3 regions of the Bradyrhizobium sp. SBR1B genome follow, and region 3 is predicted to be linked to each of the others. Evidence: predicted binding sites of a transcription regulator. Region 3 holds the regulator's gene; each other region holds the start of a gene.
The links. Region 3 encodes PhoB, which activates phosphate uptake and scavenging genes when phosphate is short. Its sites were predicted from a motif close to TGTCATNNANCTGTCAT; they were not measured.
Positions count from the first base shown of each region.

Region 1: the regulator PhoB is predicted to act here: its motif matches at 2,834-2,850, upstream of GGD61_RS27580 (DUF47 domain-containing protein).
Region 2: the regulator PhoB is predicted to act here: its motif matches at 5,813-5,829, upstream of phnF (phosphonate metabolism transcriptional regulator PhnF).

Region 1 is NZ_JACIHC010000013.1:105,740-113,552, reverse strand. It holds gene GGD61_RS27595 (ABC transporter substrate-binding protein) at 1-826, shown strand, start outside; gene GGD61_RS27590 (branched-chain amino acid ABC transporter permease) at 903-1,766, shown strand; gene GGD61_RS27585 (branched-chain amino acid ABC transporter permease) at 1,768-2,736, shown strand; gene GGD61_RS27580 (DUF47 domain-containing protein) at 2,893-3,537, shown strand; gene GGD61_RS27575 (inorganic phosphate transporter) at 3,549-4,556, shown strand; gene sugE (quaternary ammonium compound efflux SMR transporter SugE) at 4,549-4,863, opposite strand; gene GGD61_RS27565 (peptide chain release factor 3) at 5,030-6,652, shown strand; gene GGD61_RS27560 (hypothetical protein) at 6,751-7,329, shown strand; gene GGD61_RS27555 (NnrU family protein) at 7,400-7,813, shown strand, end outside.
Region 2 is NZ_JACIHC010000005.1:95,161-102,973, forward strand. It holds gene GGD61_RS15155 (alpha-D-ribose 1-methylphosphonate 5-triphosphate diphosphatase) at 1-1,143, opposite strand, end outside; gene phnL (phosphonate C-P lyase system protein PhnL) at 1,155-1,853, opposite strand; gene phnK (phosphonate C-P lyase system protein PhnK) at 1,876-2,673, opposite strand; gene GGD61_RS15170 (alpha-D-ribose 1-methylphosphonate 5-phosphate C-P-lyase PhnJ) at 2,666-3,562, opposite strand; gene GGD61_RS15175 (carbon-phosphorus lyase complex subunit PhnI) at 3,559-4,662, opposite strand; gene phnH (phosphonate C-P lyase system protein PhnH) at 4,667-5,275, opposite strand; gene phnG (phosphonate C-P lyase system protein PhnG) at 5,280-5,744, opposite strand; gene phnF (phosphonate metabolism transcriptional regulator PhnF) at 5,864-6,592, shown strand; gene phnE (phosphonate ABC transporter, permease protein PhnE) at 6,720-7,568, opposite strand; gene phnE (phosphonate ABC transporter, permease protein PhnE) at 7,565-7,813, opposite strand, start outside.
Region 3 is NZ_JACIHC010000005.1:256,524-264,336, forward strand. It holds gene GGD61_RS15945 (Hsp33 family molecular chaperone) at 450-1,457, opposite strand; gene argF (ornithine carbamoyltransferase) at 1,725-2,648, opposite strand; gene GGD61_RS15955 (aspartate aminotransferase family protein) at 2,648-3,856, opposite strand; gene GGD61_RS15960 (GcrA family cell cycle regulator) at 4,313-4,825, shown strand; gene phoB (phosphate regulon transcriptional regulator PhoB) at 5,055-5,762, opposite strand; gene phoU (phosphate signaling complex protein PhoU) at 5,786-6,502, opposite strand; gene pstB (phosphate ABC transporter ATP-binding protein PstB) at 6,514-7,332, opposite strand; gene pstA (phosphate ABC transporter permease PstA) at 7,329-7,813, opposite strand, start outside.

The sequences.
Region 1 (7,813 bases), on a different contig from region 3:
CACCAACGCGCAATGCTCACCGAACACGATCCACTGGGTCTATGATACCTATATGCTGGCCAACAGTACCGGGCAGGCGCTGGTGAAGGCGGGCGGCGACACATGGTATTTTCTCACCGCGGACTACGCCTTTGGCCATGCCCTCGAGCGCGACACCGCCGCGGTCGTGGTGAAGTCGGGCGGCAAGGTGATCGGCAATGTCAAGCATCCTCTGAATACTGCCGACTTCTCGTCGTTCCTGCTTCAGGCGCAGGCCTCCAAAGCCAAGATCATCGGCATGGCGAATGCCGGCGGCGACACCACCAACACCATCAAGCAGGCGGCGGAGTTCGGCATCGTCTCGGGCGGCCAGAAGCTTGCGGGCCTGCTGCTCTTCATCACCGACGTGCACTCGCTCGGTCTGAAGGTGGCGCAGGGCCTGAACTTCACCGAGACCTTCTATTGGGACATGAACGACGGTACGCGCGCGTTCTCCAAGCGCTTCTCCGAGCGCATGAAGAACAAGGCGATGCCCTCGATGGTGCAGGCCGGCGTCTACTCGGGTCTGCTGCACTATTTCAAGGCGCTGGAGGCGATGGGCGGCAATCCGCATGACGGGGCCAAGGTGGTCGCCAAGATGAAGGAGATGCCGACGGACGATCCGCTGTTCGGCAAGGGAACGATCCGCGAGGACGGTCGCAAGCTGCATCCCGCCTATCTGTTCGAGGTCAAGAAGCCCGAGGAATCCAAAGGGCCCTGGGACTATTACAAGCTGATCGGCACGACGGCCGCGGATCAGGCGTTCCGGCCGCTGTCCGAGAGCGTCTGTCCGCTCGTGAAGAAGTAAGTGTGATGATGCGAGCCGGCGCAACTGCGCCGGCTTGCTCTTGGGGAACGACGAGAAGGGACCGGGTGCGGGATCGATGCAGGCTCTATACGCTCAGCTACTGGTGGGATTGATCAACGGCTCGTTCTACGCGCTGCTCAGTCTCGGGCTTGCCGTGATTTTCGGCATGCTGAACATCATCAATTTCGCCCATGGCGCGCTCTACATGATGGGCGCCTTCGTTGCCTATTTCCTGTTGAGCCTCGGTGGCATCAACTACTGGTGGGCACTGCTGATCGCACCCGTGATCGTCGGCATCTTCGGCATGATCCTGGAAAGGACCATGCTGCAATGGCTGACCGGGCTCGACCATCTCTACGGCCTGCTCCTGACCTTCGGCATCGCGCTGATCGTGCAGGGCGTGTTCCAGAATTATTTCGGCTCCTCCGGTCTGCCTTACGCCATTCCGGACCAGCTCAAGGGCGGCATGAATCTGGGCTTCATGTTCTTGCCGATCTATCGCGGCTGGGTGGTCGTGTTCTCGCTGGTCGTATGTCTGGCGACATGGTTCCTGATCGAGAAGACCCAGCTCGGCGCTTACCTGCGCGCCGCCACCGAAAATCCGACGCTGGTGCGTGCCTTCGGCATCAACGTGCCGCGCATGATCACGCTGACCTATGGTCTCGGCGTCGGCCTTGCCGCGCTCGCGGGCGTGCTGTCGGCGCCGATCAACCAGGTGCGACCGCTGATGGGCGCCGACCTGATTATCGTGGTGTTCGCGGTGGTCGTGATCGGCGGCATGGGTTCGATCATGGGCTCCATCATCACCGGCTTCGCGCTCGGCGTGATCGAGGGTCTGACCAAGTATTTCTATCCCGAGGCCTCCAACACCGTCGTGTTCGTGCTGATGGTGCTGGTGCTCTTGGTGAAGCCAACGGGATTGACGGGAAGGGCGGCCTGATATGACAACCCTGACGGACGACACGCTGCCGGTGACCCCTCGCGCGATGCGCGACGAGATGATCGCTTTCGTAGTGATGGCGCTGCTGCTGGCGTCGGTACCATTCACGGGCGTCTACCCGTTCTTCGTGATGCAGGCGCTGTGCTTTGCGCTGCTCGCCTGCGCCTTCAATCTGCTGGTCGGCTATGGCGGCCTGCTGTCGTTCGGCCACGCCATGTTCCTGGGGACCGCCGGCTATTGCTGCGCGCATGCGCTGAAAGTGTGGGCGTTGCCGCCTGAGCTCGGCATCCTCGTCGGCATCGCCGCGGCTTTCGTGCTCTCGATCATCACCGGCTACATCTCGATCCGCCGCCAGGGCATCTATTTCTCGATGATCACCCTGGCTCTGTCACAACTCCTGTACTTCATCTACCTCCAGGCCCCGTTCACCCACGGTGAGGACGGCATCCAGGGCATCCCGCAGGGACGCATGTTCGGCGTCTTCGATCTCTCCAAGCCGACGGTGCTCTATTACGTCGTGCTGGTCGGGTTTCTTGCCGGCTTCCTGTTGATCTACCGCATCATCAACTCGCCGTTCGGCGAGGTGCTGAAGTCGATCCGGGAGAACGAGCAGCGCGCGATTTCGCTCGGCTACCGCACCGACCAGTACAAGTTCCTGGCCTTCGTGCTGTCGGGAACGCTGGCCGGTTTTGCCGGTGCGCTGAAGGTCTTTGTGGCGCAGAACGCCTCGCTCACCGACGTCCATTGGTCGATGTCGGGCGAGGTCGTGCTGATGACGCTGGTTGGCGGCCTCGGAACCATCTTCGGCCCCGTGGTCGGTGCCTTCGCGATCATCGCCATGCAGCAATATCTCGCCGGTTTCGGCCAATGGGTGACGGTGATCCAGGGCTCGATCTTCGTGGTCTGCGTGCTCACCTTCCGCCGCGGCGTCATCGGCGAAATCGCGCATTACTTCCGGAGATCGCTCTAACTGGTTGATTTTAAATCGGTTTGCCGGCCGCTTGAAAGCGGTGGATGATCCGGCTCCGCGGGCGTGAGATGACACGCGCGCGGATCGAAAATGGTCTATGACAGTTTCATGACGGCCTGATAGGGCCGGGCCATTTCCAACCGGTAGCCTCCCCCCATGATGCGATGGTTTCGTGCTTTCCTGCCCAAGGAAGAACGGTTCTTTGACCTGTTCGACCGGCATGCCCAGACGGTGATCCAGGGCTCCATCGCGCTCCAGGGCATGCTCAACGGGGGCGAGGAGACGCCGGTCTATTGCCAGCGCGTCAACCAGTTCGAGAATGATGCCGACAACATCACCCGAGAGGTGCTGACGGCGGTGCGCCGCACCTTCATCACCCCGTTCGACCGCGGCGACATCAAGAACCTGATCACGTCGATGGACGACGCCATCGACCAGATGCAGCAGACGGCCAAGGCGGTGATGTTGTTCGAGGTCCGCACCTTCGAGCCGCCCATGCGCGAGATCGGCGGGCTTCTGATCGAGTGCGCCAATCTGGTCGGCCGCGCGCTGCCGCTCATGCAGTCGATCGGTCCGAACGTCGCCATGCTGACCGCGATCACGGAGGAACTCGGAAAGCTCGAGGGCCGCGTCGACGATCTCCACGACATCGGTCTGAAGGAGCTGTTCCTCAAGCATCGCGACGGCAATGCGATGGACTTCATCGTCGGCGTCGAGATCTACGACCACCTCGAGAAGGTCGCGGATCGCTTCGACGACGTCGCGAACGAGATCAACAGCATCGTCATCGAGCAAGTTTAGGGCAGGCCGCTGTGGATGCCGCGTTGGGTCTTCCCGTCCTGGTCGGCTTGATCGCCGTCGCGCTGCTGTTCGATTTCCTAAATGGCCTGCACGACGCCGCCAATTCGATCGCGACCATCGTCTCGACCCGCGTGCTGCGGCCGCAATTCGCGGTGTTCTGGGCCGCGTTCTTCAATTTCGTCGCCTTCATGGTGTTCGGCCTGCACGTCGCCCAGACCATCGGCACCGGCATCATCGATCCCTCGATCGTCGACGCCCAGGTGATCTTCGCAGCCCTGGTCGGCGCCATCGTCTGGAACCTCGTGACCTGGGCGCTCGGCATCCCGTCCTCGTCGTCGCATGCGCTGATCGGCGGGCTCGTCGGCGGCGGCATGGCCAAAGCCGGGATCTCCGCTGCGGTGTGGAGCGGATTGAGCAAGACGGTGCTGGCGATCGTGCTGTCGCCGCTGATCGGCTTCCTGCTGGCGATGATGCTGGTGGCGATCGTGTCCTGGGCCTCGGTGCGCTCGACGCCATTCGCGGTCGATCGCGCCTTCCGCATCCTGCAATTCGCCTCCGCCTCGCTCTATTCGCTCGGCCATGGCGGCAACGACGCGCAGAAGACCATGGGCATCATCGCGGTGTTGCTCTATTCGCAGGGCCATCTCGGCAGCGACTTCTCGGTGCCGTTCTGGGTGGTGCTGTCATGCCAGGCGGCGATGGCGCTGGGCACGCTGATGGGCGGCTGGCGCATCGTCCGCACCATGGGCCTGCGCATCACCAAATTGACTCCCATGCAGGGCTTTTGCGCCGAGACTGGCGGGGCCGCGACTTTGTTCATGGCGACCTATCTTGGGGTTCCCGTCTCCACCACGCACACGATCACCGGCGCCATCGTCGGCGTCGGCGCCGCCCGCCGCGTCTCGGCGGTGCGCTGGAACGTTGCCAGCTCGATCGTCTACGCCTGGGTGATCACTATCCCGGCCTCGGCCATCGTAGCGGCGCTGACCTGGTGGGCGGTCAAGATCTTCGTCAAGTAACCAGCTTCAGCCCGACGATCCCGGCAACGATCAGGGCGATGCTGGCAAGACGAAGGGCGGTGGCCGGCTCCCCGAACAGGACAATGCCGAGGGTCGCGGTGCCGACCGCGCCGATGCCGGTCCACACCGCATAGGCGGTTCCGACGGGCAGCGATTTGAGGGCGAGGCCGAGCAGGATGACGCTGCCAGCCATGGCCGCGAGCGTGACGACGGACGGAACAAGTCTGCTAAAACCCTCGGTATATTTCAGGCCGATCGCCCAGGTGATCTCGAGAAGACCCGCGACGAACAGGATGCTCCAGGCCATGACGACCCTCCCTTCAAGGCAGGGTCGTCCCCGCGGCTGATGGGCGAGGAGGCCGTCCTCCCCCCAAGGCCAGTATGGCCAAGGCCGATATGGGGCTGGCCGGAAGGCTCCGCAATCACCAAATGAGGCTTGATCAGGCCCGTTTTCCCTGCCACACGCTCCCGCCATGTCCGACATCGCCACCACCACAGCCGAATCGCCGGCCCGTTCCCCGCTTGCCGCCGAAGTGGCGCGGCGGCGCACGTTTGCGATCATCTCCCATCCCGACGCCGGCAAGACCACGCTGACCGAAAAGCTGCTGCTGTTCGGCGGCGCCATCAACCTGGCCGGCCAAGTCAAGGCCAAGGGCGAGCGGCGCAACACGCGCTCGGACTGGATGAAGATCGAGCGCGAGCGCGGTATCTCTGTCGTGACCTCGGTGATGACCTTCGAGTTCGAGGGCCTTGTCTTCAACCTGCTGGACACGCCGGGCCACGAGGACTTTTCGGAAGACACCTATCGCACGCTGACCGCGGTCGATTCCGCCGTGATGGTGATCGACGCCGCCAAGGGCATCGAGGCGCGCACTCGAAAGCTGTTCGAGGTGTGTCGTCTTCGGGATATCCCGATCATCACCTTCATCAACAAGATGGATCGCGAGAGCCGCGACGTGTTCGAGCTGCTCGACGAGATCGAGAAGACGCTGGCGCTCGACACCACGCCGATGACCTGGCCGGTCGGCCGCGGCCGCGACTTCCTCGGCACTTACGACGTCGCCAATGGCGGCGTGCGCCTGCTCGAAGGCGGCGGTGCCAAGACCGGCGCGGCGCAGCAGATCGAGATCGCCGAGCTCGCCAAGCTCAATGCCAATCTCGATGTCTCCGCGGTCAAGGACGAGCTCGAGCTCGTCACCGAAGCGTCAAAACCGTTCGAGCTCGACGCGTTCCGCGAGGGCCATCTGACGCCGGTCTATTTCGGCAGCGCGCTGCGCAATTTCGGCGTCGGCGACCTGCTGGAAGGCCTCGGCAAGTTCGCGCCCGAGCCGCGCGCGCAGGACAGCGACCAGCGCAAGGTCGAGGCCACCGATCCGCGCATGAGCGCCTTCGTGTTCAAGATCCAGGCCAATATGGATCCGAACCACCGCGACCGCATCGCCTTCGCGCGCCTCTGCTCGGGCAAGCTCAGCCGCGGCATGAAGGCCAAGCTGGTGCGCACCGGCAAGAGCATGCCGCTGTCGAGCCCGCAATTCTTCTTCGCCCAGGACCGTTCGGTCGCGGATGAAGCCTTCGCCGGCGACGTCGTCGGCATTCCCAATCACGGCACGCTGCGCATCGGCGACACGCTGACCGAGGGCGAGGATTTCAACTTCGTCGGCGTGCCGAGTTTCGCGCCGGAAATCGTCCGCCGCGTCCGTCTCACCGACGCGATGAAGGCCAAGAAGCTGAAGGAAGCGCTGCAGCAGATGTCGGAAGAGGGCGTGGTGCAGGTGTTCCGCCCGCGCGACGGAGCGCCGGCGCTGGTGGGTGTCGTCGGCGCGCTCCAGCTCGACGTGCTGAAGGCACGGCTGGAGGCGGAATATTCACTGCCGGTCGAGTTCGAGGTCAGCGAATTCCAGCTCGCGCGCTGGGTCTCCTCGGAGGACCGCAAGAAGCTCGACACCTTCATCGCCGCCAACACCTCCAGCATCGCCGACGACGTCGACGGCGATCCCGTGTATCTGGCGCGGAACGAATTCTATCTCGGCTACACCAAGGAACGCGCCGAGGGCATCGAATTCACCAACGTGAAGGACGTCAAGAAGAAGGGGTAGGGTGGGCCTGCCGCTCGCGCGCGAGCATGTGAACGCGCGCGGACTTGACGCATTCATGGACAATGCCACCTTTTCTGGTGGCATTGCGAGCTCACTCCATGTGGCGCGGCTTCCTTGTTTTTCTCCTGCTGACGATCTCGACGATCGCCGCCGACGCGCAGCGACGCCAGATCAATCCAATCCCGTTTGCGCACGAGCCGTGCAGCGTGCTCGACTATCGGCCCTGCACGCCGTCCTATTGCAGTCCCCTCGAGCCCGGCCCCTGCATTCCCGAGATCGACTATCCCTATGGGCAAAATCTTCAGCTGACGATCGAGAGCGTGCCCTCCGAAGCCGATCGCGCCAAGTATCGGAAGCCGGATCACGATCTCGACACGATCGGCGATCTCTTCGCCGAGCTACGCACCTGCTGGTCGCCGCCATCAGACGGTGCGCGCGCGGGCATGCAGATGTCGGTGCGTTTCAGTTTCAACAAGGCGGGCGGCCTGATCGGTCCGCCGCGCCTGACATTCGCAACCACCGGCGTTCCGGCCGACACCCGCGCGACCTATCTGAAGGCGATCAACGCCTCGCTGAACGCCTGCCTGCCGCTGAAATTCACTGGCGGACTCGCCGGTGCCCTGGCCGGGCGGCCGATCGCGATCCGATATGTCGACAATCGGCAGATCGGCCAGTAGCGCACGAGTTGCGAGCAGCCGCCAATCGATGATACCTCAGAGGCGGGGGCTGCATTGCGGGGAGGATGTCGTGGGTCTGCTGGTCATGATCCTGGGGCTGGTGCTGTTCTTCGCCACCCATGTTTTCACCACCAAACGTGAGGCGCGTGCGCAGGCAATCGCAAGGCTGGGCGAGGGGACCTACAAGATCCTCTATACCGTGGTCTCGCTCGCGGGTCTCGCGTTGATCATCTGGGGCTTTGCGCATTACCGCAGCTCCGGCTGGATCGACGTCTGGTATCCGCCGAAGGCGATGAAGCACATCACGCTCGCGCTGATGCTGCCCGCGGTCATCCTGGTGGTCGCCTCTTATCTGCGCGGCCGCATCTACGCGACGCTAAAGCATCCGATGCTGGCCGGCATCAAGCTGTGGGCGGCGGCGCATCTTTTGGCCAACGGCGATCTCGGCTCCATCATTCTGTTCGGCTCGTTCCTGGGCTGGGCG
Region 2 (7,813 bases), 160 kb from region 3:
TCCTTCGCGCCAGACACTGCGGACGACGGGAACGTGGCCCGCGACATGCACGCGAATGAGGTCGGCACGCTTGCCGATCGCGACCTCGCCGCGGTCGGTGAGGCCAACCGCCTCCGCCGGCGCCTTGGTCACGGTGCGGATCGCCGCGGCAAGGCCGATCGCGGGCACGTGCTCGGGCAATTGCAGCGCCCCCATCAGGAGGCTCGACGGGATGTAGTCCGACGACAGAATGTCGAGCAGGCCCTCACGGGCAAGATCGACCGCGGCGATGTTGCCGGAATGCGAGCCGCCGCGCACGACGTTCGGCGCGCCCATCAGGATGTCGATGCCGGCCTCATGCAAGCTGCGCGCGGCTTCGAGCGTGGTCGGGAATTCCGCCACCGAGACGCGATCGCGCACGGCATCCGCGACGTTCTCCTCGGTGGTGTCGTCGTGGCTTGCGAGCGGGATCTTGTACTGATGCGCCAGCGCCACGATCTCGCGCATGTTGCTCGCGGCATAGAGCTTCTGATATTCGAAGCGCTTGGCGAACAGCTCGTCGAGCTCGGCATCGGTCTTGCCGCCGCCCTTGCCGCGATAATAGTCGCGCAGCTTGACCTCGTCACGGAACTGACGCTGGCCGGGCGTGTGGTCCATCAGCGACATCAGCTTGACGTCGGGACGGTCGATCAGCTCCCTGGCCTCCTCGACCACGCTCGGCATCGGGATCTCGCAGCGCAGATGCAGGAAGTGGTCGGCGCGCAACAGGCTGGCGTCGCGCGCGGTCGTGATCGCGGCGGCGAGCACGCCGGCGCGGCCGTCGACCTCCTCGGCGCCGTCCTCGCGCCAGACCCGGAGCGAATCGAACACGGTGGTGATGCCCGAAGTCGCAAGCTGGCCGTCATAGGAGATCACGGCCGCAACCGGATTCCAGAACACCTTTGGCCGCGGCACGTAATGGGCTTCGAGATGGTCGGTGTGCAGCTCGATCAGGCCCGGCATGATCAAATCGCCGCCGGCATCCTCGGCGCCCGCAGGCGCAGTCCCATCGCCGATCTCGGCGATGCGCCCGTCGGCAAGAGCGAGCCAGCCCTGCTCGATCACCCGGTCAGCCAGCACGATCCGGGCGTTGGCGATCACAATGTCCTTCGGCTTGGCGTTCATTTCCATTTCCTTCAGGCCGCGGCGGCAAAGCTGGTGACGTCGACGATGCGGTCGGCAATCAGATGACGGATTTCGTCGTCATGGACAATGGCAACCATGGCGACGCCCTGGCGCTTCTTCTCGGCGACCAGCTCGACCACGACCGCGCGGTTGGCGGCATCCAGCGAGGCGGTCGGCTCGTCCAGCAGCAGTATCGGCAGGTCCGAGATGAAGCCGCGCGCGATGTTGACGCGCTGCTGCTCGCCGCCGGAGAAGGTCGCGGGCGGAAGCTGCCACAGACGCTCGGGGATGTTGAGGCGGTGCAGCAAATCGCCGGCGCGGGCTTGCGCGTCGGCGCGTGGCATGCCGTTCACAATCAGCGGCTCGGCGACGACGTCGATGGTGGCCACCCGCGGCACCGCGCGCAGGAACTGGCTGACATAGCCGATGGTGGCGCGACGGACGTTCAGCACCTGGCGCGGCTCGGCGCTGGCGAGATCGATCAGCGCGCCGCGGTGGCGGATGCCGATGCGGCCGCTATCGCAGCGGTAGTTGCCGAAGATCATTTTCAGGATCGAGGACTTGCCGGCGCCTGACGGCCCCGACAGCACGACGCATTCGCTCGCGTTGACCTGGAAGCTCACGCCGCTGACGACAGGCAACTCGATGCCGCCCTGCAGGTGCATGGTGAAGGTCTTGTTGGCATCGGTGACGTCGATCATGGCGGTCATTGGAAAGCTCATATTGAAAGGTTCATGGCGGCAGGATCGAGGAGACGAGAAGCTGCGTATAGGGCTCGCGGGGATCGTCGAGAACCTGGTCGGTGAGACCGGTCTCGATGACGCGGCCGCCCTTCATCACCATCACGCGGTGCGAGAGCAGCCGCGCCACCGCGAGGTCGTGGGTGACGATGATGACCGCGAGGTGCAGTTCGGCGACGAGGCTGCGCAGGAGGTCGAGCAGGCGCGCCTGCACGGACACGTCGAGCCCGCCGGTCGGCTCGTCCATGAACACCAACCGCGGCTCGGTGACGAGGTTGCGCGCGATCTGGAGACGCTGGCGCATGCCGCCGGAATAGGTCCGCGGTGCATCGTCGATGCGGGCGGTGTCGATCTCGACGCGGGTGAGCCAGTCGGACGCGGTCTCGCGGATGCGGCCATAGTGATTCCAACCCACCGCCATCAGCCGCTCGCCGACATTGGCGCCGGCCGAGACCGCCATGCGCAGGCCCTGGGCGGGATCCTGATGCACAAAACCCCAATCGGTGCGGTACAGGAAGCGCCGCTCGGCTTCGCCGAGCGTGGCGAGATCACGGGCGACACCGTCGCGCATCCGATAGGACACGTGGCCGCCGCTGGCCGCGAGCTGGCCCGACAGGAGTTGCAGCAGCGTCGACTTGCCCGAACCGGATTCGCCGACGATCGCCACCACCTCGCCGGGATACAGCGCGAAGGAGACGTCACGGCACGCGGCGATACGGCCGAAGGATTTGCTGAGGGAGGTCGCGACCAGCAGCGGCTGATCGTTTTCGAGCGCGGCGTGATCAACCATTGGTGCCTCCTTGCGCCTTCTCCTTGTACGGCGCGGCGCTGAGGCTGCCGTGATGGCCGGCGGCCTGGCGGCTCTCGCAATAGTCGGTGTCCGAGCACACGAACATCCGTCCGCCCTTGTCGTCGGTGACGATCTCGTCGAGATAGGAATTCTCCGCGCCGCACAGCGCGCAGGGCGCGTTGAAGCGATAGGGCTCGAACGGATGGTCCTCGAAATCGAGCGACACCACCTTCGTGTAAGGCGGGATCGCATAGATGCGCTTCTCGCGGCCGGCGCCGAACAATTGCAACGCCGGGCAATTGTCCATCTTGGGATTGTCGAATTTCGGCGTCGGCGACGGATCCATCACGTAGCGCGCATTGACCTTGACCGGATAGGCGTAGGCGGTGGCGATGTGGCCGAAGCGGGCGATGTCCTCATAGAGCTTCACATGCATCAGGCCGTATTCGGCCAGCGCATGCATCCGCCGCGTCTCGGTCTCGCGCGGCTCGAGGAAGCGCAACGGCTCCGGGATCGGCACCTGATAGACCAGCACCTGGTTTGCGTGCAGCGTCGCCTCGGGGATGCGGTGGCGGGTCTGGATCACCGTCGCTTCGTCAGTTGCGGTCGTCGTGGCAACGCCCGCGGTCTTGGCGAAGAATTTCCGGATCGAGATCGCGTTGGTGGTGTCGTCGGAGCCCTGGTCGATCACCTTCAGCACGTCGGCGGGACCGAGGATCGCGGCGGTGACCTGCACGCCGCCGGTGCCCCAGCCATAGGGCATCGGCATCTCTCGGCTGGCGAACGGCACCTGATAACCGGGGATCGCGATCGCTTTCAGGATCGCGCGGCGGATCATCCGCTTGGTCTGCTCGTCGAGATAGGCGAAGTTGTAGGCGGGCGCGTTCATTCCGCGGCCTCCTTCATGGCATCAGGCGTCTGGGCATCGGCGAACTCTTTGCGCAGCTTGCGGAGCAGGCCGAGCTCGGACTGAAAGTCGACATAGTGCGGCAGCTTCAAATGCTCGACGAAGCCGGTCGCCTGGACGTTGTCCGAATGCGACATCACGAATTCTTCATCTTGCGCGGGGGCGAGTGCCTCCTCGCCGAGCTCGCGGGCACGCAGCGCGCGGTCGACCAGGGCCATCGACATGGTCTTGCGCTCGCTCTGGCCGAAGGCGAGGCCATAGCCGCGGGTGAAGCACGGCGCTTCCGTCGCGGAGCCCTTGAACTGGTTGACCATCTGGCACTCGGTGAGCTCGATCGAGCCGAGCGGCACGGCGAAGCCGACGTCTTCCGCCGAAAATTCCACCTCGACCTCGCCGAAGCGGATCTCGCCGGCGAAGGGATGGTTGCGGCCATAGCCGCGCTGGGTGGAATAGCCCATCGCCAGCAAGAATCCTTCGTCACCGCGCGCGAGATTCTGCAGGCGCAAATCACGGTCCGCAGGAAAATTCAGCGGCTCGCGGGTGAGGTCGCCGACGCTCGCGCCCTCCTCGGCCTGCGGCGAGGATTCGATCAGCCCGTCGCGGCCGAGGATGTCGGTCACGCGCGGCGTCGGCGCCGTCGATGCCTCCGCCGTTGCCGGCGCCTCCGGCACGAAGCCTTGCGCGAGCGCGGGATCGAGCAGGCGATGGGTGTAGTCGAAGGTCGGCCCGAGGATCTGGCCGCCGGGAATATCCTTGAAGGTCGAGGACACCCGCCGCTGCACGCGCATCGCACCGGTGTCGACCGGCTCGCTCGCGCCGAAACGCGGCATCGTGGCGCGGAAGGCGCGAACCAGGAAGATCGCCTCGATCAAATCGCCGCGCGCTTGCTTGATCGCGAGGGCCGCGAGCTCGCGATCATAGAGCGAGCCTTCGCTCATGACGCGGTCCACGGCGAGGCCAAGCTGCTCCGAGATCTGGTCGAGCGTGACCTCCGGAACGCCTTGGTCGCCGCGCCGCTTGTCTGCAAGCAGGCGGTGGGCGTTCTCGATGGCGCGTTCGCCGCCTTTGACTGCGACATACATGCTTCTAGCTTCCCTTGCTCACGATTCGCGTGGTGCGGGGGATCGCGACCACGGCGTCATCGGCCACCAGCACCACATCGATGCCGCGCGGAAACAGTGCCTCGTTGATGTGCATACGCTCGAACAGATCGAACGGCTTGATTGACGCATTGAGCATGGCGGCGCCGTCGATGCCGGGACCGCGCAGCTCGAAGCTCCGTCCGGAGTCGAGGCTATCGACCTGCAGGATCACCGTGGTGGACCGATCCGGATATTCGCTGGTTCCGAGCGCGAAGCGTTCGAGCGGCGGCAGCGCACCGCCGTCGCTGATCAGCGCAAAACTCGCGATCGAGGAATCCTGCACCACGGGCGCGCCGGTGTGAAACTTCAGCCATTTCACCACGTTCGGGCTCTCCGCCAGCCGTGCGTCGAGCCAGAGCGGCGTGTCGTGGTCGAACAGCGTCAGCGCGATCGCGGCCGTGCCGCGCATCATCGAGCCTGCCGTTCCAGCCATCGGGACGATGCGCTGGACCGAGCCCGGCCGCGCCATCGCGTCCATGACCGAGCGAAATGTCGATTGCGCCGACAGCACCTTGTCGGCGAAGCCCGGCGGCAGTTCCGCAATCGTGGTCATGATCTCACCCCTCACCGCGCACCATGGTGTAGAAATCAACCTTCGTCGCAGCGGTCTCGGCCGCCGCCTGCGCGCGGCCAGCCATAAGCTGCTCACGCAACGGGGCGATAACGTCCCGCTCCACCGCTCCGCCAAAATCCCTCGACTGCACCAGGGCGTCGCACAAAGCGATCAGCCGCGCTTTCTCGCCGTCGCGCCCGAGCGTGTAGCCGAACCCGACCTCGCCGCTCGCCAGCCGCACCGCGGCGCGCGACACCGTGGCTTCGCCGAGATTGAACGGCGCGCCGTCACCGCCGACCCGGCCGCGCAGCATGACGAGACCGTTTTCGGGCGCGCGCAGATCCTGATGGGCCGGGAGCGCCAAGTTGCGGAGGCGGGCGGCGATCTCGCCCGCCTCCGCGTGCGCCAGCACGGCCATGGCGGCCTGGCGCTGGGCTTGCTGGTTGTTGTGCAGGGTCACCTGATCCACCGAACCTTTGACAGAACTTGCCGCATCGAAGTTGTCTATTATAATAGACAACTTCATACGAGGACGCCATGACTGTTTCGTGACAAAGCTGTGATTTCTGGGCTAGGCTGGCCGGCGATATGAGCATGCAAGACACTGCGTCGTCCGGCGTCGCGCTATGGCGCCTCGTTGCCGACGGCATCGAGCGCGGCATCGCCGACGGCCGCTTTGCGGCCGGCGACAAGTTGCCGGGCGAGATGGAGATCGCCGAAACCTATCGGGTGAACCGCCACACCGTGCGGCGCGCGCTGGCAGCGCTTGCCGAGCGCGGCTTGGTGCGCGCCGAGCGCGGCAGCGGAACTTATGTCGAAGCGCAGAAGCTCGCTTATCCCCTGCGCTCGCGCACGCGCTTCTCCGAGATCGTCGGCGCCGGTGGCCGCGAGCCGCGCGGTCAGTTGATCGAGGCGACCGACGATGTCGCGACCCGCGAGTTGGCGCGTGAGCTCGGATTGAAGGCCGGCGCGCCCTTGGTGCGGATCGAGGCGATTCGCCTTGCCGACCGCACGCCGATCTGCGTCTCCACCACATGGCTGTCGGCGGAATTGTTTCCCGGCGCCGGTGCCGTGTTCGCGGCGACGCGCTCGATGACGAAGCTGCTGGAGCATTACGGGGTGCGCGACTATCGCCGCGGCGCGACCCGGATCACCGCCGGCATCGTCGACGCCACCGATGCGGCCCGGCTCGATCTCGCGCTCGGACGGCCGATCCTGGTGGTCGATGCCACCGACCACGATCTTGACGGCAAGCCGCTGATGACCAAGCATTCGCGCTTCGCCGCGGAGCGCGTGGAGTTTCTGGTGGAGTCGTAGGGGCTCTCTCCAAGAAAACCGGAGCCGTAGGGTGGGCAAAGGCGCACTTCGCGCCGTGCCCACGATCCTTCTCGATCGTTAAAAATCGTGGGCACGCTGCGCTTTGCCCACCCTACGGCACTTTTGATCAGGCCACGGCCCTGCGCCCAATGATCGCAAAGCGCAGCTTGCCCGAGATGAAATCGATCGCGGCGACCGCGACCAGGATCATCAGGATCAGGAACGACACCTTCTGCCATTCCAGCACGCGGATCTGCTCGGCGAGCTGCAGGCCGATGCCGCCGGCGCCGACGATGCCGATGATGGTGGCCGAGCGGGTGTTGGATTCGATGAAATAGAGCACCTGGCCGGCGATCACGGGCAGCACCTGCGGCAACAGCCCGAAGCGGATCTCGTGCAGCGGGCTGCCGCCGGAGGCGCGGATGCCCTCGACCTGCTTCTGGTCGGCGCCCTCGATCGCCTCCGAGAACAGCTTTCCGAAGGCGCCGAAATCCGACACCGCAATGGCGAGCACGCCGGCGAACGGGCCGAGCCCGACGACGTTGATCCACACCAGCGCCCAGATCAGCGTGTCGACACCGCGGATCGAATCCAGGACACGGCGAACCGGGAAGCGCAGGATGTTCGACGGCACCACGTTGCGCGCCGCGAGCAGGCTGACGGGAAGCGCGAAGACAGCGGCCAGCGTCGTGCCGAGCAGCGCGATCGACAGCGTCTCGCCGAGCGCCTTCAGATAGATCGGCAGCGACGAGCCGGGATCGGGCGGGATCATCATCAAGGTGATCCAGCCGAGCTGGCTGAGACCTGCGAAGAAGCGCGACGGCGAGAAGTCGAGATCGACCAGGCCGTAAATGAGGATCGCGAACGCCGCGACGATCATCGCCGGCGTGGCAAGCCGCGCCGAGGCGGGTCGGTCGAACACATCCGGATAGCGCGCGCGAAGCTCTCGCGTGTCGACCGCTTGCCGCCTCGTCACGTCCGCGCCTCCTTGCCGAACAGGCGGCCGCGCAGCCAGCCGGTGCTGATGTCGATGATGAAGACGGTGACGATGATGGTGAGCAGGATCGCGCTGACGTCCGAATAGTAGAATTTGCGGATCGCGACGACGAGCTCCTGGCCGATGCCGCCGGCACCGACGAAACCCATCACGGAGGCTTCACGGACATTGATCTCGAAGCGCAGCAGCGCGTAGCTCGCATAACCCGCGGTCACCTGCGGCAC
Region 3 (7,813 bases):
TTGACCGTGGCAACGACGGCCAGGACCACACGGTTTTGCCGTACGCGCATTCGCTGGTCACCACATTATCTCCCGGCCTTGTCGACGTTGCCGAAAGAATGTGGCGAGACGAACTGAACAGCGCCGTCGTCCGCACGAAGCCTCGGGCTCACAGGGACTACCCGCCCTGCCCGCACCTCTCGTGCCGACGCTGCCGCGTCCACCGCAAGCCCGGCTCGCGACAGTGACGACCACATAGTCGCCCCTCTTGGGTGAGCCGGGATGGACGACACATACGCCGAAACCGAATTTCGGTAAAGTGGAATATTTTTAGCGAAGCGGATTGACAGAGCGCGACACAGGGCAGGCGCCGTAGGGTGGGCAAAGCGAAGCGTGCCCACGTCTTTCGCCGCCGTCGAGCGCTCGTGGGCACGGCGCAAGTAGGCCTTTGCCCACCCTACGAGAGCTCGCTACGCGCCTTCGACGCCCGCCTCGTCCGGCGTGAAATCATACACCGAGCTGCAGAACTCGCAGGTGACGACGACCTTGTCGTCCTTGACCATGGCGGCGCGGTCGTCGGGCGAGAAGCTCTTCAGCATCGCGGCGACCGCATCGCGCGAGCAGGAGCATTGCGCCTTGAGGACCATCGGATTGAACACGCGCACGCCGCGCTCGTGAAACAGGCGGAACAGCAGCCGCTCGCCGGAGAGCTCGGGATCAATCAGCTCGACGTCCTCGACGGTCTCGATCAGCGAACGCGCCTCGACCCAGGCGTCGTCTTCGGCAACGCTGTGCACCTCGACGCCATCGGGGGCATCGCCGGGATGCAGATCGGCCTGCCGCGCGCGCTCCGCCGCCTTGGGCAGAAACTGCATCAGCATGCCGCCGGCGCGCCAGCGATGCTTGCCGCCGTCGTTGGAGCGCCACTCCTCGCCAACCGCGAGGCGCACGCGCGTCGGGATCTGCTCGGAGCGCAGGAAATATTCGTGGGCGGCGTCTTCGAGGCTGCCGCCGTCGAGCGCGACCAGACCCTGGTAGCGGCTCATGTCGGGGCCCTGGTCGATGGTCATGGCGAGATGGCCGCGGCCGAGCAGCGTGCCGGAATCTTTGGTATCGCCGAGACGCGCGGCATCGAAGCGCGCATAGGCCCGCAGGCGATCCGGCGCCATGTAGTCGACGACCAGGAACGACACCGGGCCGTCGGTCTGGGCCTGCAGGATGAAGCGCCCCTCGAATTTCAGCGCCGAGCCGAGCAGCGTCGTCAGCACGATGGCCTCGCCGAGCAGCTTGCCGACCGGCGCGGGGTAATCGTGCTTGGTCAGGATCTCGTCGAGCGCCGGGCCAAGCCGCACCAGGCGCCCGCGCACGTCGAGCGCGTCGACCTCGTAGGGCAACACGGCGTCATCGATCGGAACCGCTGATGGCGCGCGAACCGGGCCTTCGGGGCCGGCTTTCATCTGAGGGGATTGGGAAACCATGGGGCGTTATCTGGGGTCGGTCGGTGGGAAATGGAAGGGGCGCGGGGTGGTGGGTTCGGGGGCGATAAGGTTGCACAACGTTGCGGCAAATTCGATGTCGTCCCCGACAAGCGTAAGCGCAGCTCCGGGGCCCATAACCACAGGATGCGGTTTGGCGAAGACCGCTCGCCTCCGCCAGCCTGCCACAAGAGAGATTCCGCGGTATGGGTCCCTGCGTTCGCAGGGACGACAGTTGTGTGTGAGGCGACCGTCGGGCTTGCAGCGCCCTTACTTCACCGCATCGAAGCACCAGGCCAGAATGCCCTTCTGCGCGTGCAGGCGGTTTTCGGCCTCGTCGAACACGACCGATTGCGGACCGTCGATCACGTCGTCGGTGACCTCCTCGCCGCGATGGGCGGGCAGGCAGTGCATGAACAGCGCATCGGGCTTGGCCAGCGACATCAGCTTGCCGTTGACCTGATAGGGCTTGAGCACGTTGTGGCGGTGCTCGCCTTCCTTGTCGCCCATCGACACCCAGGTGTCGGTGACGACACAGTCGGCGCCGCGCACGGCGGCTTCCGGATCGGTGCCGAGCATGATCGGCGCGCCGGTCGCCTTGATGAAGTCGCGCATCACTTTTTTCGGCGCGAGCTCCGGCGGCGTCGCGACATTGAGCTGGAACTTGAAGCGCTCGGCGGCGTGAGCCCAGGACGCCAGCACGTTGTTGTCGTCGCCGGTCCAGGCCACCGTCTTGCCCTCGATCGGGCCGCGATGCTCCTCATAGGTCATGAGATCGGCCATCACCTGGCAGGGGTGCGAGCGCCGCGTCAGGCCGTTGATGACGGGTACCGTCGCGTTGGCCGCAAGCTCCAGCAGCGCGTCATGGTTGAGAATACGGATCATGATGGCATCGACATAGCGCGACAGCACGCGCGCGGTGTCGGCGATGGTCTCACCGCGGCCGAGCTGCATCTCGGCACCGGTGAGCATGATGGGCTCGCCGCCGAGCTGACGCATCGCGACGTCGAACGACACGCGTGTCCGGGTCGACGGGCGCTCGAAGATCATCGCCAGCGTCTTGCCTTCGAGCGGCCGCACCGGCTGCTGCGCCTTCTGCTTCGCCTTCATGGCGGAGGACGCCGCGAGCATGGTCTTGAGCTCCGACAGCGGCAGCTCGTTGATATCGAGGAAGTGCTTCGGGGACTTGCTCATCAGCTTGCCGCCCGCTTGGTCTGGCTGGACGAGATCGCGGCGCAGGCGCGCTCTAACCGCCCGACGCTGTCCTCGATCTCGGCTTCGGTCACGATCAGCGGTGGCAGGAAACGCACGACATTGTCGCCGGCCCCGACCGTGAGCAGTTTTTCATTGCGCAGCGCCGCGACGAGATCGCCGGAGGGCACCACGGCCTTGATGCCGATCAGAAGGCCCTCGCCGCGCACTTCGCTGACGACATCGCCATGACGGTCGATCACGGAGGCGAGCTTCTGCTTCAGCAGCAGCGACATCTTCTGCACGTGGTCGAAGAAGCCGGGCTGGAGCATGACGTCGAGCACCGCGTTGGCCGCGGAGATCGCCAGCGGATTGCCGCCGAAGGTCGAGCCGTGCGAGCCGGGCCCCATGCCGGCTGCCGCATCCGCGGTCGCCAGCACTGCGCCGATCGGGAAGCCGCCGCCGAGCGCCTTTGCCAGCGACATCACGTCAGGCGTGACGCCGGTGCGCCGATAGGCGAACAGATCGCCGCTGCGGCCCATGCCGGTCTGCACCTCGTCGAAGGCGAGCAGCAGGCCCTTCTCGTCGCAAAGCTGGCGCAACGCCTTGAGGAAGGTCGGCGTTGCCGAGCGCACGCCGCCCTCGCCCTGGATCGGCTCGATCAGGATGCCGGCGGTGTGCGGGCCGATCGCCTTCTTGACGGCCTCGATATCGCCATGCGGCACCTGGTCGAAGCCTTCCATGGGCGGGCCGAAGCCTTCGAGATATTTTGCAGAGCCGGTCGCGGCGAGCGTTGCCAGCGTACGGCCGTGAAAGGCGCCTTCGAAGGTGATGATGCGATAACGTTCCGGATGCCCCTTGGAGAAGTGATGATGGCGGACCAGCTTGATCACACCTTCCAGCGCTTCGGCGCCCGAATTGCAGAAGAACACGAAGTCGGCAAAGCTTTCGTTGCAAAGCCGGCTCGCGAGCTTCTCGCCGTCCGGGCTCTGGAACAGGTTCGACATGTGCCAGAGCTTGGTCGCCTGCTCCTGCAGCGCCTTGATCAGATGCGGGTGGCAATGGCCGAGCGCATTCACTGCCACGCCCGAGGTGAAATCGAGATAGCGATCGCCATTGGTCGCGATCAGCCAGCAGCCTTCGCCGCGCTCGAAGCCGAGGTCGGCTCTGGCGAAAACGGGGAGCAAATGCGGCGCTGCGCTGTTAGTCATGATGTCACTTGAATGTTGCGGACGGTGTGACGCGTGCATTGCGCAACGCACCATCGACCGGCCCGGAAAACGAAACGTGCCGCCTTTTAAGGGCGGCACGCGGGACTATCTTATGCTTGGCAAGACGGGTGTCAATGCCGCCCGGAAAGCCTCAGGAAACGCTGAATCCGTAGTCTTGCGGTGCCGATTTTGCGGGTTTTCACCACGGAACATGTGGAAGCGAGTCGGCGGACTCTTGCGCGGGAGTCACGCCATATTGTAGCGTTTGGATTGTCAGATACGACATCTCGTGCAGCGGTTCTGATCCCAAGAGTCCTCTTGTACCGGCGTAAACGTTCGGGCGTCAGTCACGCGCCCGGCGAGCCTTAAGGGATTCTGACGGCACGGGTTTTTGAAGGCTTAGGCAATCGCTGCGAGGCCCCAGGATGGCTGGCGCGTAGCGAGGGAAAGGGTGCAATGACGGTTTTGACCTGGTCCGACGATCGCGTCGAGCAGCTGAAAAAGCTCTGGGAGGCCGGACTTTCGGCCAGCCAGATCGCAGCTGAGCTCGGCAATGTGACCCGCAATGCCGTGATCGGCAAAGTGCACAGGCTCGGTCTGTCCGGCCGCGCCAAGAGCCCTTCATCGGCAGCGCCCCGGCCGCGCAAGGCGCGTCCCGCGCAGCACATGATGCGGGTGACCCGCCCCATCGCGCGCGGCAACACCGCGCTGGCGCAGGCCTTCGAGGTCGAGGTGGAGGCTGAACCCGTCACCTATGACAACGTGGTGCCGATGGGCCAGCGGCTGTCGCTGCTCGAGCTCAACGAGGCGACCTGCCACTGGCCGGTCGGCGATCCCTCGAGCCCGGATTTCTTCTTCTGCGGCGGCAAGGCACTGTCCGGCCTGCCCTACTGCGCCCAGCACTCGCGCGTGGCGTATCAGCCAGCGGCGGATCGCCGGCGCGCCCCGGCGAAGCCGGGTCCGCGCTGAGCGGATCTAGCTGATCGCAAAGACGGCAGCCGTCACACGACGGCGCCTCAACCAACTCGGTGTCATTCCCCGCGAACGCGGGGATCCATAACCACAAGGCGCAGTTGTCGCGCGAGATGGTCACTCCGAGTCTTCGCCAAACCACTGCCTGTGGTTATGGGTCCCTGCTTTCGCAGGGACGACGCCGGAGAATGCGGCGGCAGCCCGCCAAAGCCAACGCCAGCAAACCTTACGTCTGCTCCGCCTTCGCGAAGCGGTCGTCGAGCGCGTAGCCGGCGCCGCGGACGGTACGGATCGGGTCCTGCTCGCGGCCGAGATTGAGCAGCTTGCGCAAGCGGCCGATATGGACGTCGACAGTGCGCTCATCGATGTAGATGTCGCGACCCCAGACGCTGTCGAGCAGCTGCTCGCGCGAGAACACGCGGCCGGGATGCTCCAGGAAGAACTCCAGCAGGCGATATTCGGTCGGGCCGAGATCGATCGGCCGGCCCGAGCGCGCCACGCGGCGCTTGTCGCGGTCGAGCTCGATGTCGCCATAGGCCAGCACTGTCGCGAGCCGCTCAGGACTGGCGCGCCGCAGCAGGCCCTTCACGCGCGCCAAAAGCTCCGGCACCGAGAACGGCTTGACGATGTAGTCGTCGGCGCCGGTCGCAAGCCCCCGCACCCGCTCGCTCTCCTCGCCGCGCGCGGTGAGCATGATGATCGGGAGCTGCTTGGTGTCGGGCCGGGTGCGCAGGCGGCGGCACAGCTCGATGCCCGACAGGCCCGGCAGCATCCAGTCGAGCACGATCAGGTCCGGGATGTGCTCCTTGAGGCGGGTGTCGGCGTCGTCGCCGCGCATGACCGTCTCGACGTCATAGCCGTCGCCTTCGAGGTTGTAGCGAAGCAGCTCGGTGAGAGCTTCCTCGTCCTCAACCACCATAATGCGTGCGCCCATCGGGTCGTCGCTCCTTCAAGTCTTCAGGTATTCGGGACCGTCGTGGCGAAGGTGGTCATGTCGCCCTTCGGCCGCTTGTCGGTGATCGCCTGGCCTTCGATCATGTAGAACACGGTCTCGGCGATGTTGGTGGCGTGGTCGCCGATCCGCTCGATGTTCTTGGCGCAGAACATCAGATGGATGCAGAACGAGATGTTGCGCGGATCCTCCATCATGTAGGTGAGGAGCTCGCGGAACAGCGAGGTGCAGATCGCGTCGACTTCCTCGTCGCCCTTCCACACCGCCATCGCCGCCGGCAGGTCATGCGCGGCATAGGCGTCCAGCACCGACTTGACCTGCTGCTGCACGAGGTCGGTCATGTGCTCCAGGCCGCGGAACAGCTTCAGCGGATGGAAGTCGGTCTCCAGCGCGGCGACGCGCTTGCCCATGTTCTTGGCGAGGTCGCCGATGCGCTCGAGGTCGGTCGCAACGCGCATGGCGCCGACGATCTCGCGCAGGTCCACCGCCATCGGCTGGCGGCGGGCGATGGTGAGCACCGCCCGTTCCTCGATGCGCTTCTGCAGCGCGTCGAGCTCGGCGTCGATGGTGACGACGCGCTGGCCGAGCGCGACGTCGCGGCGGATCAGCGCGTCGACGGAATCGACGATCATGCGCTCGGCGATGCCGCCCATCTCGGCGACCAGGCGGGTGAGCTCCTGGAGGTCGGTGTCGAAAGCCTTTGCGGTATGTTCAGTACCCATGTCGCGTCTCCTCAGCCGAACCGGCCGGTGATGTAATCCTGCGTGCGCCGGTCGCTCGGCGACGTGAAGATCTTGCTGGTGTCGTCGAACTCGATCAGCTCGCCGAGATACATGAAGGCGGTCTTGTCGGAGACGCGCGCCGCCTGCTGCATGTTGTGGGTGACGATCGCGATCGTGTAGTTCTCGGACAGTTCCTGGATCAGCTCCTCGACCTTGGCGGTCGAGATCGGGTCGAGCGCCGAGCAGGGCTCGTCGAACAAAATCACTTCAGGGCGCACCGCGACGGTGCGGGCGATGCACAGGCGCTGCTGCTGGCCGCCGGAGAGCGACAGGCCGGAGGCGTTGAGCTTGTCCTTGACCTCGTTCCACAGCGCGCCGCCGCGCAGCGCCTTCTCGACGCGGTCGTCCATCTCGGACTTCGAGATCTTCTCGTAGAGGCGGATGCCGAAGGCGATGTTCTCGTAGATCGTCATCGGGAACGGCGTCGGCTTCTGGAACACCATGCCGACCCGGGCGCGCAGCAGATTGAGGTCGAGCCTGGGGTCGAGGACGTTGGTCTGGTCCAGCATGAGCTGACCGGTGGCGCGCTGGCCCGGATAGAGATCGTACATCCGGTTGAAGATGCGCAGCAGGGTCGACTTGCCGCAGCCCGACGGGCCGATGAACGCCGTGACGCGGTTGGCGCCCAGCGTCAGGTTGATGTTCTTCAGCGCGTGGTGCTCGCCGTAATAGAAATTGAGATTGCGCACCGTCACCTTGGCCGGAGCTTCCGGCAGCGGCTGCGAGGCCAGATGAGCGTTGGAACTCATGGATACGGACAGGTCGGTCATTTTGCAGTCCTCTCGGCGCCGAGGATGCGCGCGCCAATGTTCAGGGCAAGCACGGTGAGCGTGATCAGCAGCGCGCCGCTCCAGGCGAGCTGCTTCCAATAGGCATAGGGGCTCTGGACGAAGTTGTTGATGGTAACCGGCAGGTTGGCCATCGTCTTGTTCAGGCCGAGGCTGAAGAACTGGTTCGACAGCGCGGTGAAGAGCAGCGGCGCGGTCTCGCCGGCGACGCGGGCGGTGGCGAGCAGCACGCCGGTGATGAGGCCCGACCGGGCCGCACGATAGGCGATACGCTTGATCACCAGCGAGCGCGGCAGGCCGAGCGCCGAGGCCGCCTCGCGCAGGGGATTCGGCACCAGCAGCAGCATGTCCTCGGTGGTGCGCAGCACGACCGGGATCACGATGACGGCGAGCGCGAGCGCGCCCGCGATCGCGGAGAAGCCACGCATCGGCACCACCACCGCGCCATAGATGAACAGGCCGA